3 regions of the Saccharococcus thermophilus genome follow, and region 2 is predicted to be linked to each of the others. Evidence: predicted binding sites of a transcription regulator. Region 2 holds the regulator's gene; each other region holds the start of a gene.

Region 1 (4,287 bases), 2.6 Mb from region 2:
TATTGCAAAAATATGGCTTGATGGATTACGGTACCGTACTTGGGTACGGATCTTACATGGGTCCAGATTATACAGCAGAGGCATTGAAGATTTACACGGAAGGAATGCAAGACTATAAAGCAAAAGAACTTTATCATAAGCCATTCTCGCAACTATCCAATGATGAAAAAATGATCATTCGTGATAAAGTAATGAAAGAAATACGGAAAAACCGCTACAACCCTGTTACTGATGTGCTTGTGCTAACCGATGCACAAGTGTATGGACTAGAAAAAGTCCATGACTATTACCATAAAGTATTTACAAATGGTGATGGTTGGGGCTTGTCAAAAGGGTTGATTAAAGAGTCGGATATGCCAAAAACAAACCGCGCTTGGGTAGCTAAGGGCGACCAAATTAAACAAATTGCCGATTTCTTCTTCTGGACGGCTTGGTTATCAAGCACTCCAAGAATTGGGGACCACATTACGTATACAAACAACTGGCCATATTATAAAGACGCAGGAAATACAATGTCGTTTTCCGCTATGTGGTGGAGCGGAGCAAGTGTGACCATCTTAGTTTTATTCGTTGGGATCATTTTGTTCTTCTTCTACCGTTATCAATTGAGCATGCAGGAAGCATATAAAGAAGGACAATTTCCGGTTATCGATTTGCGTAAGCAGCCATTAACTCCTTCGCAAGTGAAATCAGGAAAATACTTTACGATCGTTGCTGTGCTGTTTTTCGTTCAATCGATGTTTGGCGCGTTGCTTGCCCATTACTATGTAGAGCCGGACAGCTTTTTCGGCATCAAATGGATTCATGATTTATTGCCGTTTAACATTGCGAAAGGCTACCATTTACAGTTAGCGATTTTCTGGATTGCGACATCATGGCTCGGCATGGGGATTTTTATCGCACCGCTTGTTGGCGGACATGAGCCGAAAAAACAAGGGCTTCTCGTTGACATTTTGTTCTGGGCGCTTGTTGTTCTTGTCGGCGGCAGTATGATCGGCGAATGGCTCGGTGTGAAAGGGTATTTAGGAAACAACTGGTTCTTGCTTGGTGACCAAGGATGGGAGTACATTGAGCTTGGCCGCATTTGGCAAATTATCTTAGTAGTAGGTATGCTTATTTGGCTGTTTATCGTCTTCCGCGGCATTAAGAGCGGATTAAAGAAAGAAAGCGATAAAGGCGGATTGATTCACTTATTGTTCTACTCGGCGATTGCAGTTCCGTTCTTTTATATTTTTGCGTTCTTTATAAAACCGGATACGAACTTTACGATGGCTGATTACTGGCGTTGGTGGATCATCCACTTGTGGGTAGAAGGAATTTTTGAAGTGTTTGCGGTTGTTGTTATCGGCTTTTTGTTAGTGCAAATGAAACTTGTCACAAAAAATTCTACAGTAAGAGCGTTATATTTCCAATTTACGATCTTGCTTGGCAGCGGGGTCATTGGTATCGGTCACCACTACTATTACAACGGTGCGCCGGAAATATGGATTGCGCTTGGTGCCGTCTTCTCGGCGCTTGAAGTCATTCCGCTTACATTGCTTATTTTAGAAGCATATGAACAATACAAAATGATGCGCGACGGCGGGGTTAACTTTCCTTATAAGTCAACGTTTTGGTTTTTGATTTCTACAGCGATCTGGAACTTAGTCGGCGCGGGTGTGCTCGGATTCTTAATTAACTTGCCAGCAGTCAGCTACTTCGAACACGGACAATTTTTAACGCCGGCTCACGGCCATGGGTCAATGATGGGAGTATACGGCATGTTCGGCATTGCGGTGTTGCTGTATTCACTGCGCAATATCGTCAAGCCGGAAGCATGGAACGATAAATGGTTAAAATTTGCGTGCTGGATGCTCAATATCGGGCTTGCGGGGATGATTGCGGTGACGCTGCTGCCGATCGGTATTTTGCAAATGAAAGAAGCGTTTGAACATGGTTATTGGGCATCGCGTTCTCCGGCATTTTTACAACAGAATCTTGTACGAACCTTGCTTACGCTCCGTGCTGTTCCAGATACGATTTTCTTAATAGGTGTCATTATAATCATGGTGTTCAGCGTCAAATCGCTATTCCATTTGCGTAAACCGACACACGGCGAGGAAGAAGCGCTTCCGGTGGTCGATTTGGCAAAAGAAGAATAAATAAAAAAGAATCACAGCACAATGGCTGTGATTCTTTTTTATCGTTATATGATAGCGCTTTCTATCTTATTTATTGTTAGCTACCTTTCGCTTCTTCTTTTTTTCGTAACATTGAAAACAATACAACGTTTCTTTTTCGTCGCTAATGATGCCGTTTAAAAACCCATGCAAACAATGAATTGGTTTGCCGCACTGCGAACAAAAGCCAACAAGCTCTTCCAATCATCATTTCTCCTTTCATAAACGATTGAAAATTATCATTTGTAAGTTGTGATGTGCATCACTACGACAAACGACAAAAGCGGTTATGATGTGTATATAATTTATTATACTATAAAGGAGGCGACAATTATGAGCAAATTTGCCGCAAAAATTCATGCGCCTGATTATGAACCGAGAGAAAGACATCCTGCGATTTTTCGTTTATTCGATAGCTTGAAACCAGGTGAAGTAATGGAATTAACAAACGATCATGATCCGCGTCCGTTGCATTATCAGTTTATGATGGAACGTCCAGATCAATTTACTTGGGAGTACTTAGAAGAAGGACCGGAAATTTGGCGAGTTGCCATCGGCAAAAAATAAATCAGATTTTTAGAAAAGATTCCCGAAAAATTACGGGAATCTTTTCTTTTTGTTGCCTTCATGATACAGTGAAACAGAGAGTTGGAGAAAGGGGACAGACGGTGAAAGGAATGACAGGGGTTGTTCTTGCAGGAGGGCAGTCACGGCGTTTTGGCAGCCCGAAAGCGCTTGCCAAGTTTAGCGGAAAATATTTTTTTGAAATTGCTGTGGAAACGTTGCGCGCAGTAGTAGACGATGTTTATATTGTTAGCCATCCTTCACTAGTAGATTGTTTTCGGCAAAAGACAGTGGAAAAAGTGATCATGGACGATGAACGGTATCGTGGCCAAGGACCGCTGGCGGGAATCTATACGGTTATGAAAGAAAGCGAAGCGAAATGGATCTTTGTGCTTCCGTGCGATATGCCGTATATGCGACCGGAAGTAGCGGTAAAACTTGCTAAATATGCGAACGAGGAGTTTGATGCGATTATATGTGCGCATTTCGGCCGAATTCAACCGTTAGTTGGCATGTATCATCGACGGACATTCGGGCAAATCAAAAAGCTGCTGCAAGCAAAGGATAACAGGATGAAGTCGTTGCTTCATCGTTGTCATGTTCGCTATGTGACGGAGCAAGATTTTTGGGAAAATGAGGTCGTGTTTCGCAATGTAAATAAACCGAATGAGTGTGACGATATTGTGACATAAATCGCTTTGTGATATATGTCACATGAGTGTTTCCCCCTATGCAGTACAATGAAAGCGAGGAGGGGAACATAGTGAGAGACTTTAACGAAAATCCGTTTATTGTGATTTGGGAATTAACAAGGGCATGTCAGTTAAAATGTCTTCATTGCCGGGCCGAGGCGCAATATCATCGCGATCCACGCGAATTGACATTTGAAGAAGGGAAAAAGTTAATTGATGATATATATGAGATGGATCAGCCGCTTCTCGTGTTTACCGGCGGAGATCCGCTCATGCGCCCGGATGTATATGATCTTGCGAAATATGCGATTGACAAAGGCTTGCGTGTCTCGATGACGCCAAGCGCAACGCCAAACGTGACAAAAGAGGCGATTCGCAAGGCGAAGGAAATCGGCCTTTCCCGCTGGGCGATTAGTTTGGACGGGCCAAATGCGGAAATTCATGACCATTTTCGCGGAACGCCTGGCTCCTTCGATTTAACGATCAAGGTGATTGAATATTTGCATGAGCTTGATATCCCAGTGCAAATTAACACCGTTATTTCCCGTTACAATGTTCATGTCCTTGATGAAATGGTAAAGTTGATTGAAAAACTAAAATGTGTGCTTTGGAGCGTCTTTTTCCTTGTACCGACCGGGCGGGGAAAAGAATCGGACATGATTTCCCCAGTAGAGCATGAAAAAGTGTTTCGCTGGCTTTATGAAACGAGCAAGCGCGTCCCATTTGACATAAAAACAACGGCAGGGCAGCATTACCGTCGTGTTGTTTTGCAAGCGAAAATGCGGGAAAATCAAATAACCGGCGACGGAATCCGCTATGAAGACGTGCTGATGAAAGGACTGACTGGACAAGTCGACGGTCTTGGCCGTGCG
Region 2 (4,287 bases):
ATTAAGTATTTTTTGCATATCTATGTTATCAACGCTGTATATTAACCAATAACAGCTAAAATATCGCTTTCACGTAAGATTAAGTATTCTTTGCCGTCATATTTTACTTCTGTGCCGGCATATTTCGAGAAGATAATGCGATCGCCAACTTCTACTTCTGGAGCTACACGCTCACCGCTGTCAAGCACACGTCCTTTGCCAACAGCAACTACTCGGCCTTCTTGCGGTTTTTCTTTCGCAGTGTCTGGCAATACGATACCGCTTGCAGTTTTTTCTTCCGTTTCAATTACTTCAATGACAACGCGATCACCTAATGGCTTTAACACGGAAAACAACCTCCTTAACAATAATTTTCGCCGTTCTTATTAGCACTCATCTCAATTGAGTGCTAACACACTTATAATATTAATGAACTTCTCTTTTTTTTGCAAGTAGGAAATACAAAAAAATAACTGCTTTTCTTTATTATAAATCCTTTTCAAGTATTTCACGTTTCTATGGCTGATAAACAGCTGTGGTTAATTTTTTTATATTTTTGCAAAAGATGTGCTAAAATACGGAAAGCATCACTATTTTGTTGGCAAAGGGGTAAGTTTCCTTGAAACGACAATATTGGTATGTCATTATTACGTATGTCGTCATGCAGCTGTCTGGTATTATAGGTGTTCCGCTTCTGCGCTTTCTCGGTGTGGGGAAACATGCCAAAAATAAACTCATTGCCGCAGAGATCGCCTCTGGCTATTGGGCAGTCATTAGCTTTGCTATTGCGTTTTTGATTATTCTCTTTTTCTTGCGCGAAGATATAAAACAACGGCATACTCGTTATCGCGTTTCTTTGCCTGTCGCTTGGATGTGGGCGGTCGGCGGCGTTTTTTTGGCGCTCTTTGCCCAAAGCCTTGCCGCTAATATTGAATGGCATTTGCTTGGCATCGAGCCAGGCTCGGAAAACACGAGACGCATTGTCGGAATCATTCGAGTCACCCCGATATTGATCATCGTTACTTCCATTATCGGCCCGATTTTAGAAGAAATTATTTTTCGCAAGATTATTTTCGGGGCGCTATATCAAAAATACAATTTCCTCATTGCCGCGCTTATCAGTTCGCTATTATTTGCGGTAGTCCATATGGAATTGAAGCATCTGCTTTTATATGCGGCAATGGGATTTACGTTTGCCTTTCTTTATGCGAAAACAGGGCGCATTTTTGTTCCGATTTTCGCTCACGTTACGATGAATACGTTCGTCGTCGTGATGCAAACGTTGTTTGCCGATGAAATTGAAAGAATGATGCGGCAGACGGAACATATACAACTCATTATTGGGCATTGGGGGCTTTTAATACAATGAAAAGGACGCCATTACAATTCGCTTTTTTCTATTTTCTGATGGGGATACTATTTACTTACTTATCTGTTCAAAGCGCAAAAGATACGATTTGGAACTTTTTTACGATTGTGCTTGCCATACTGGCTACGCTTGATTTTGGAGCAGCAATACGTCTCTTCGCACTCCACTTTCGCAAATAAACCTCCCGTTCGATTCACGGGAGGTTTTCCTGTTCCTGTTGCGCCAACAAAACTTTGCGATAAGCAAATTTCGAAATCCAAATGCTTACCTCATATAAAATCGAAAGCGGAATCATCACAATCACTTGCGATAATACATCCGGCGGCGTAATGATCGCAGCCACAATCAATAAGACCAGATACGCGTATTTCCGTATTTTGATCAGCAACATCGGCGTAATCAAGCCGAGCCTTGTTAAAAACATCACAACTACCGGCAGCTGAAAGACAATGCCAAACGGCAAGATGAGCTGAAGCAAAAATTCGAAATATTCATTAATGCCGATGACTTGATGAATGCCAAGATCGTTCGCCAAATTTTGCATAAAGCGAACGACAAACGGAAATAAGACAAAATACGCAAAACTAACGCCGGCTAAAAAGAGGAAAATGGAAATTGGAATATAGCTTAACGTCACTTTTCGTTCTTTTTCATATAACCCAGGGCTGACAAACGCCCAAATTTGATAAAGCAGAACCGGTGCGGTAAGAATAAAGGCAATGACAAACGCAAACTGAAAATAAATTCTGATCGGATCTGTCAAACGAAACGCGTTCATCGTTAATTGTTTCGCTTCACCGGTTCGCTGCAAATACAAAATGACCGGTTCTACAAAAAAGAAGCTCACGATCAAGGCAACGCTAAAAAAAATAAGAACAATAATCAGCCGTTTTCGCAATTCACCTAGGTGCTCATATACCGACATTTCTTTATCGTTCATATGTCAACCATCCTAACTTATTATTGGTCGGCTTTTTTTTCATCCTCATCGGCTAATCCCTTCGTCGCATCCTTGAATTCGCGGAGCGATTGCCCGAGCGACTTGCCCAGTTCCGGAAGCTTTTTTGTTCCAAACAATAATAAAATAACAAGCACGATTAATAAATATTTCACGTTTCGTTCTCTCCTTTATCGAGCGGATAATTTTTTAAAAAATAGACGAGTGACTGCAATTCGACAGCTAAGTCAATATGGTGGACGCGAATGTGTTTCGGCACGTTCAGGCGCGCCGGCGTAAAATTTAAAATCCCTTTAATTCCTTTTCCGACAAGACGGTCTGTAATCCATTGCGCAACATGAGCCGGCACCGTTAAAATCGCTACTGGAATTCCCTCGTGAAGACGCCCTTCTAATTCGTCCAAATGATAGACAGGCACCCCGCCGACTGTTGTACCAACCTTTTTCTCATCCACATCAAATGCCATGACAATTTTCGTATTATTGTTTTTCAAAAAATTATAGTTTAAAAATGCCGTTCCTAAGTTCCCGACTCCAAATAGCGCGACTTCGGTCACTTCGTCTTGATCGAGCGTTTTGCGGAAAAATGACAACAAATAGTTGACATTATATCCATACCCTTTTTTTCCGAGCGCACCAAAATAGGAAAAATCGCGACGGATCGTTGCGGGATCGACTTTGACCGCCTCGCTCAATTCGGCAGAAGAAACACGTTGCTTTCCGGAAGCATGTAAATTTTTTAAAAAACGATAATATAACGGCAAGCGTTTTGCCGTTGCTTGCGGAATTTTTGGCTGTTCATTGCTCATCGATGAATCCCCCAGCACTTCTTTTTTCCCGTTGATAATGGCCCGACTTCCCACCAGTTTTCTCTACCAAATAGGTTGGGCCAATCACCATCCCTTTATCAAGCGCCTTGCACATGTCATACACCGTCAGTGCGCATACAGAGGCGGCCGTTAGCGCTTCCATCTCCACCCCTGTGCTGCCCTTCGTTTTCACTGTGACAGTAATCAGTAATTGATATAACGCTTTTTCTTCCTCCACATGCCACGCAAATTGAATGTCGACACCTTTTAACATAAGCGGATGACACATTGGAATTAAATCTGGCGTTTTTTTTGCGGCCATAACGCCAGCTATTTGCGCAACAGCAAGCACATCCCCTTTTTCGATCGCGTTGTTTGTCATTTTTTCATAAATTTCCTTATTTACTGTCACACTTGTTTGAGCGACCGCTATGCGAACCGTATCCTCTTTGTCTGAAATATCGACCATTTTTGCCCGGCCTTGTTCGTTAAAATGGGTAAATGATGACAACGTAATCTCCTCCCACTATAAACTATACACTATTTTTCGTCATCTGTCTTTTATCGTTTTATTGCGATAAGAAAACAAATTACGCTACACTATTATTGTTAAACGAGAGGTGAATAACAATGATCATTTTACAAGTCAACCAACTGACAAAATATTTTGGCGCTGACCTTATTTTATCGAATATAAAATTAGAAATACAATCCAAAGACCGCATCGCTCTCGTCGGGAGAAACGGAGAAGGAAAATCGACATTATTAAAAATCATTGCCGGAGAACTTTCTTACGATAGCGGAGAAATCATTAAACCAAAAGAAGTGACGATCGGCTACCTCGCCCAAGACAGTGGGCTTCACTCTTCCTTGTCGATTTGGGAAGAGATGATGACGGTATTTGCACCGTTAAAGGCAATGGAGAAGCAATTACGCGAGATGGAAATGCAAATGGGCGATCCCGATTTGCTTGCGGACGCTTCCCGTTACGAAAAACTATTAAAAGACTATGACGCGTTGCAAGAACGCTATAAAGAACAAGGCGGTTACCAATACGAAGCTGATATTCGCTCCATTTTACACGGTTTGCAGTTTTCTAAGTACGATTATATGACGACTCCTGTCCAATCGCTAAGCGGCGGACAGCGAACGCGTCTGGCACTCGGAAAATTG
Region 3 (4,287 bases), 2.6 Mb from region 2:
TGTGAACGACACAACGCTGCACATCGGCTTTCGGATAAACCGCCTTAAAGGCTTCCTCCAACCCTGGTAGTCCATCGAATATGCCCAGAAGCACTTCCTTGGCGCCTCTTTGGTAGAGGTGTTGAAGAATTTCCTGCCATACATAGGCGCTTTCTTGTCCTCCCACAAAGAAATCAAGAATTTCGCGATATCCTTCTTCGTTCACCCCTAACACCACATAAATGACTTCTTTCTCCACGGTTTCGCGACGAAGTTTTACGTATAAACCATCCAAATATAAGACGGAATAACGCTTGTGCAGTGGACGAGTGTGCCATTTCTCGATGTCTTCCTTCACGACATCGGTAATACGGCTGATCGTCGCAGGAGAATAGGTGCTTCCTAGAATTCGTTCGATAAACTTGCCAATTTCCCGTGTACTCATGCCACTTTGGTACATCCTAATGATTGCTTCCTCCAGCCAGCCGGTGTGCCGTTGGTAAGGGGCAAACAACTGTGTTTGAAATTCTCCGTTTCGGTCTCTAGGGACCAAAAGACCTTCAATCCGGCCATATTGCGTATCTAGATTTCGTTGATAGTAGCCGTTTCTCATATTTGATGTTCCGGCCTGTTCTATTTCGAGGAAATTCTTGATTTCTTCCCGCATGATCAGTTCTAATTTTTCCTTTACAAACTGACGAATGACACTTTCCAGTTGATTTGCCCAGTCGACATTCGGTATACTTTTAGACATAGGTAGGGTTCTCCTTTCTCTGGAATGTTTGGGTTCAATCAGAGAATACCCTACCTTTTTTATTTTGATCTAGTAAAATGCTTTACACAAAATTTTATACATCATCTGAGTAACGTCACAACATTTTTCTTCTTTTTTTTATATAGTGGAACAGAAAGGTGTTGTTGAAAGAGGTTTTATGATGATGGAATTTTGATCACCGGTTTGGTTATTATCGATAAAGGTCTCGTTTGTTTCTGGAGTAATGGTTGTGCTTCTTGGCATCATCACGGCTAAGTGGATGGCGCGCCGCCATTTAAAGGAAAAATCGTCATTGTGTGCGACAGTGTTTAAATCTTATTGAAAGGAGAAAGCGGAATGGAGGAAAAAAAACCGTCGACCGTTGTCGACCGCTGGAACCGTCCGCTTCGCGATTTGCGCATTTCGGTAACGGACCAGTGCAATTTCCGCTGCGTATATTGCATGCCGGCGGAAATATTCGGACCCAATTTTCGCTTTTTGCGTGAAGACGAATTATTAACGATCGAGGAAATGGTGCTGCTTGCCGAAAGTTTTGCGGAACTTGGGGTGGAAAAAATTCGTATCACAGGGGGAGAACCGCTGTTAAGACGCGATTTGGACTTATTCGTAGAACGGTTGACGCACATTCCCGGCATTCACGATATCGCTCTTACGACGAATGGGATTCATTTAGTGAAATGGGCGAAACGTTTGAAAGAAGCGGGACTAAAGCGCGTCAATGTCAGCTTGGATGCGTTAGATGACGAAGTATTTAAAAAGATGAACGGTGTTGGGGTCGGGGTCAAGCCGGTGCTAAAAGGGATCGAAGCAGCGCGGGAAGCCGGGCTTGGCGTTAAAGTGAACATGGTCGTCAAAAAAGGAATGAACGACTCGCAAATCATTCCGATGGCAAACTATTTTAAAGAACAAGGCATTACCCTCCGCTTTATTGAATATATGGACGTCGGCACGACAAACGGTTGGGATTTTTCCCATGTCGTTACGAAAAAAGAAATGTATGAACTCCTGCAGCAAATGCATCCGCTTGAGCCGGTGGAAAAAGCCTACTTCGGCGAGGTGGCAAACCGCTACCGCTATGTTGGCACGAACGTGGAAGTCGGTTTTATCTCCTCGGTGACGGAATCGTTTTGCAGCAGCTGCACCCGGGCGCGCATTTCCGCCGATGGTACGCTGTATACGTGCTTGTTTGCGACAAGCGGTGTTTCGTTAAAAGAAAAACTGCGTTCTGGGGCAGATAAAGAGGAAATCAAGAAAGTGATTTCATCCACATGGAACATGCGGACAGACCGTTACTCGGATGAACGGACGGAGCAAACGGCAAAAACGCGGAAGAAAATTGAAATGTCTTATATTGGCGGATAAGTAAACTGGACCGTTTCCTTCGAGTGGAACGGTCCAGTGTTTTTAGTTTATTGAGACGTTTCGGCCGATGGCTCTGCTTCCGCGAGGACGCGCGGGAATAACACGTTATTTTCCAAATGGATATGTTTAAATAAATCTTCTTCAAGCGCTTCTAATCGGTTGTAGACAAGACGGTACGTCCGGCATGCATCTTCCGGCGGGGTAAAGTCATTCGTAATCTCACGAATCGTTTTGATGATGTCGCCAGCAACGTCATGTTCATTGACAAGTTCGCGAATCACTTGTTTCATCGTTTCTCTGTTTTCTGGAGTCGGAGTTTCTTCAAATTGCAAAATAAGCGGAAAAGCGTAAGTTTCTTCTTTCACCGTATGCTGTTCCAGTTCGGTTTTCAGCTCGTTAAACAGCTTATGAACTTGCGCAAGATGCGGATGGTGCATTCCGTGGACGCGCAGCACTTTTGTGACGTAAGGGCTGAGCTGCGGCAGTTCTTCCGCCAAGTAACGATGATGTTTTCCGATAATATGATCGATCAGCTCGCGATAAGAAGCTTCCTTCCAATTTCTATCGACTTTTTCGTGCGATTGGGCATAAAGCGCGTTCAGCTCTTCTAAAATCGCTTCTCCGTCCAAACCGCGCTCTTTTATTGCTTCCTGCAATGGGCGCTGCCCGCCGCAGCAAAAATCAATTCTATATGATTTGAAAAGATCGCTTGCTTTTGGAAATTGTGCTACGATGTCCCCGATGAGCGATTGTTCTGTAAACCATTTTTCCATGGCTGATACCTCCATCTTAATCAATCGTTACAACTTAAGCATATTTCTTTTCTCTTTTGCATGTCGTGATGTACATCACATAAGGGAAGAAATTTTGAACAAATTGTGTTAGGAAAGAAATGAAACGGATAAATGTGATGAACATCACGACTAGCTTTGATTCATTTCCGTACAATGAAAATAAGAAAAAAGGAAAGAAGGGATGGGGATGTTTCGGCTGTTGAAGGCTGAACAGTTGGAAAGCGAAAATCGACAGTTAAAAAGCCGTTTGGAAGAAGCAAAGAAGCAGCTTGCCGAAAAGGAAGAAATGATGCAGGAGTTGATTGATGATTTGTTTGCAGAACTCGGCGCAGCGATTCAGCAGCATGAGTTCGTCAACAGCCAGCATCATGCTTTAGGCGAATTAGTTGAAAGAATAAAGGAAAAGGTTGATAATGTCAATGCATTAAGCAAATCTTCACGCGAAACTTCCGATCATCAGCAGTACGGATGAACCAATAAAAACTTGCTTTCTTTGGCAGTCTGCTTGCTCTTCTAAATATAAAAAAGTAAAATAATGGATATTATGGGTAGCTATTAAATGAGAAAGGGAGAGAAAAGCATGTTGGAAAAGCGAACTCCGATTCCGGTAACGGAAGCGATCAAAAGGGTCATGAAATATGCGCGGGAAGGGGAAGCGGAAACGGTTCGGCTTGAGGAAGCATACGGTCGGTATTTGGCCGAAGAATTGCGCGCCGATCATGACGTTCCACCGTTTGACCGCTCTCCATATGACGGTTTTGCCATCCGCGCTGCGGACTCCGCGCAGGCGAAGCTGGACAATCCGGTGGAATTTGAAGTGATTGAGACAATTGGAGCGGGACAGATGGCGACAAAAGCGGTGAAACCGTTTCAGGCGGTGCGCATCATGACAGGGGCGCCAATTCCCGATGGATGCGACGCGGTTGTCATGTTGGAGCTAGCCAAACAATATGAGCGGGATGGCAAAACGTATATGTCGATCAAACGTCCGTTTCGTCCGGGAGATAATATTTCATTTCAAGGGGAGGATGCGAAAAAGGGCGATGCGCTTGTTCCAAAAGGCACGCGGATCAACCCCGGCGTGCAGGCGCTATTAGCGACATTTGGATATGCCGAGGTAAAAGTGGCACGTAAGCCGCGCATCGGCATTTTTGCGACAGGAAGCGAGCTTTTGGATGTATCCGATCCGCCTGTGCCAGGAAAAATCCGCAACAGCAACGCGTATATGATTCAGGCGCAAGTGGTCCGCAACGGCGCGGAGCCAGTTTATTTCGGCAAATTAATGGACGATCTGGATGCTTGTTTTGCCGCGATCCAATCCGCGCTCGATCAAGTGGATATGTTGATTACAACAGGAGGAGTTTCTGTCGGGGATTA

The links. Region 2 encodes Rex, which represses fermentation and respiration genes when NADH is low (regulators of the CRP and FNR family bind a similar motif). Its sites were predicted from a motif close to TTGTGAAATATTTCACAA; they were not measured.
Region 1: a site for Rex is predicted at 2,410-2,427, ahead of BDD39_RS13700 (DUF2249 domain-containing protein). Genes of this name have one in related genera too.
Region 3: a site for Rex is predicted at 2,953-2,970, ahead of ric (iron-sulfur cluster repair di-iron protein). Genes of this name have one in related genera too.

What each region holds. Positions count from the first base shown of each region.
Region 1 is NZ_JAASRS010000001.1:2,637,212-2,641,498, reverse strand. It holds gene BDD39_RS13710 (nitric-oxide reductase large subunit) at 1-2,141, shown strand, start outside; gene BDD39_RS13705 (hypothetical protein) at 2,208-2,363, opposite strand; gene BDD39_RS13700 (DUF2249 domain-containing protein) at 2,493-2,726, shown strand; gene BDD39_RS13695 (molybdenum cofactor guanylyltransferase) at 2,828-3,415, shown strand; gene BDD39_RS13690 (TIGR04053 family radical SAM/SPASM domain-containing protein) at 3,487-4,287, shown strand, end outside.
Region 2 is NZ_JAASRS010000001.1:11,734-16,020, forward strand. It holds gene groES (co-chaperone GroES) at 42-326, opposite strand; gene BDD39_RS00055 (CPBP family intramembrane glutamic endopeptidase) at 599-1,348, shown strand; gene BDD39_RS00060 (YdiK family protein) at 1,387-1,527, shown strand; gene tatC (twin-arginine translocase subunit TatC) at 1,542-2,288, opposite strand; gene BDD39_RS00070 (twin-arginine translocase TatA/TatE family subunit) at 2,309-2,461, opposite strand; gene BDD39_RS00075 (redox-sensing transcriptional repressor Rex) at 2,458-3,114, opposite strand; gene moaC (cyclic pyranopterin monophosphate synthase MoaC) at 3,104-3,625, opposite strand; gene BDD39_RS00085 (ABC-F family ATP-binding cassette domain-containing protein) at 3,745-4,287, shown strand, end outside.
Region 3 is NZ_JAASRS010000001.1:2,619,862-2,624,148, reverse strand. It holds gene BDD39_RS13635 (IS256 family transposase) at 1-733, opposite strand, end outside; gene moaA (GTP 3',8-cyclase MoaA) at 1,091-2,116, shown strand; gene ric (iron-sulfur cluster repair di-iron protein) at 2,164-2,889, opposite strand; gene BDD39_RS13620 (hypothetical protein) at 3,098-3,382, shown strand; gene BDD39_RS13615 (molybdopterin molybdotransferase MoeA) at 3,491-4,287, shown strand, end outside.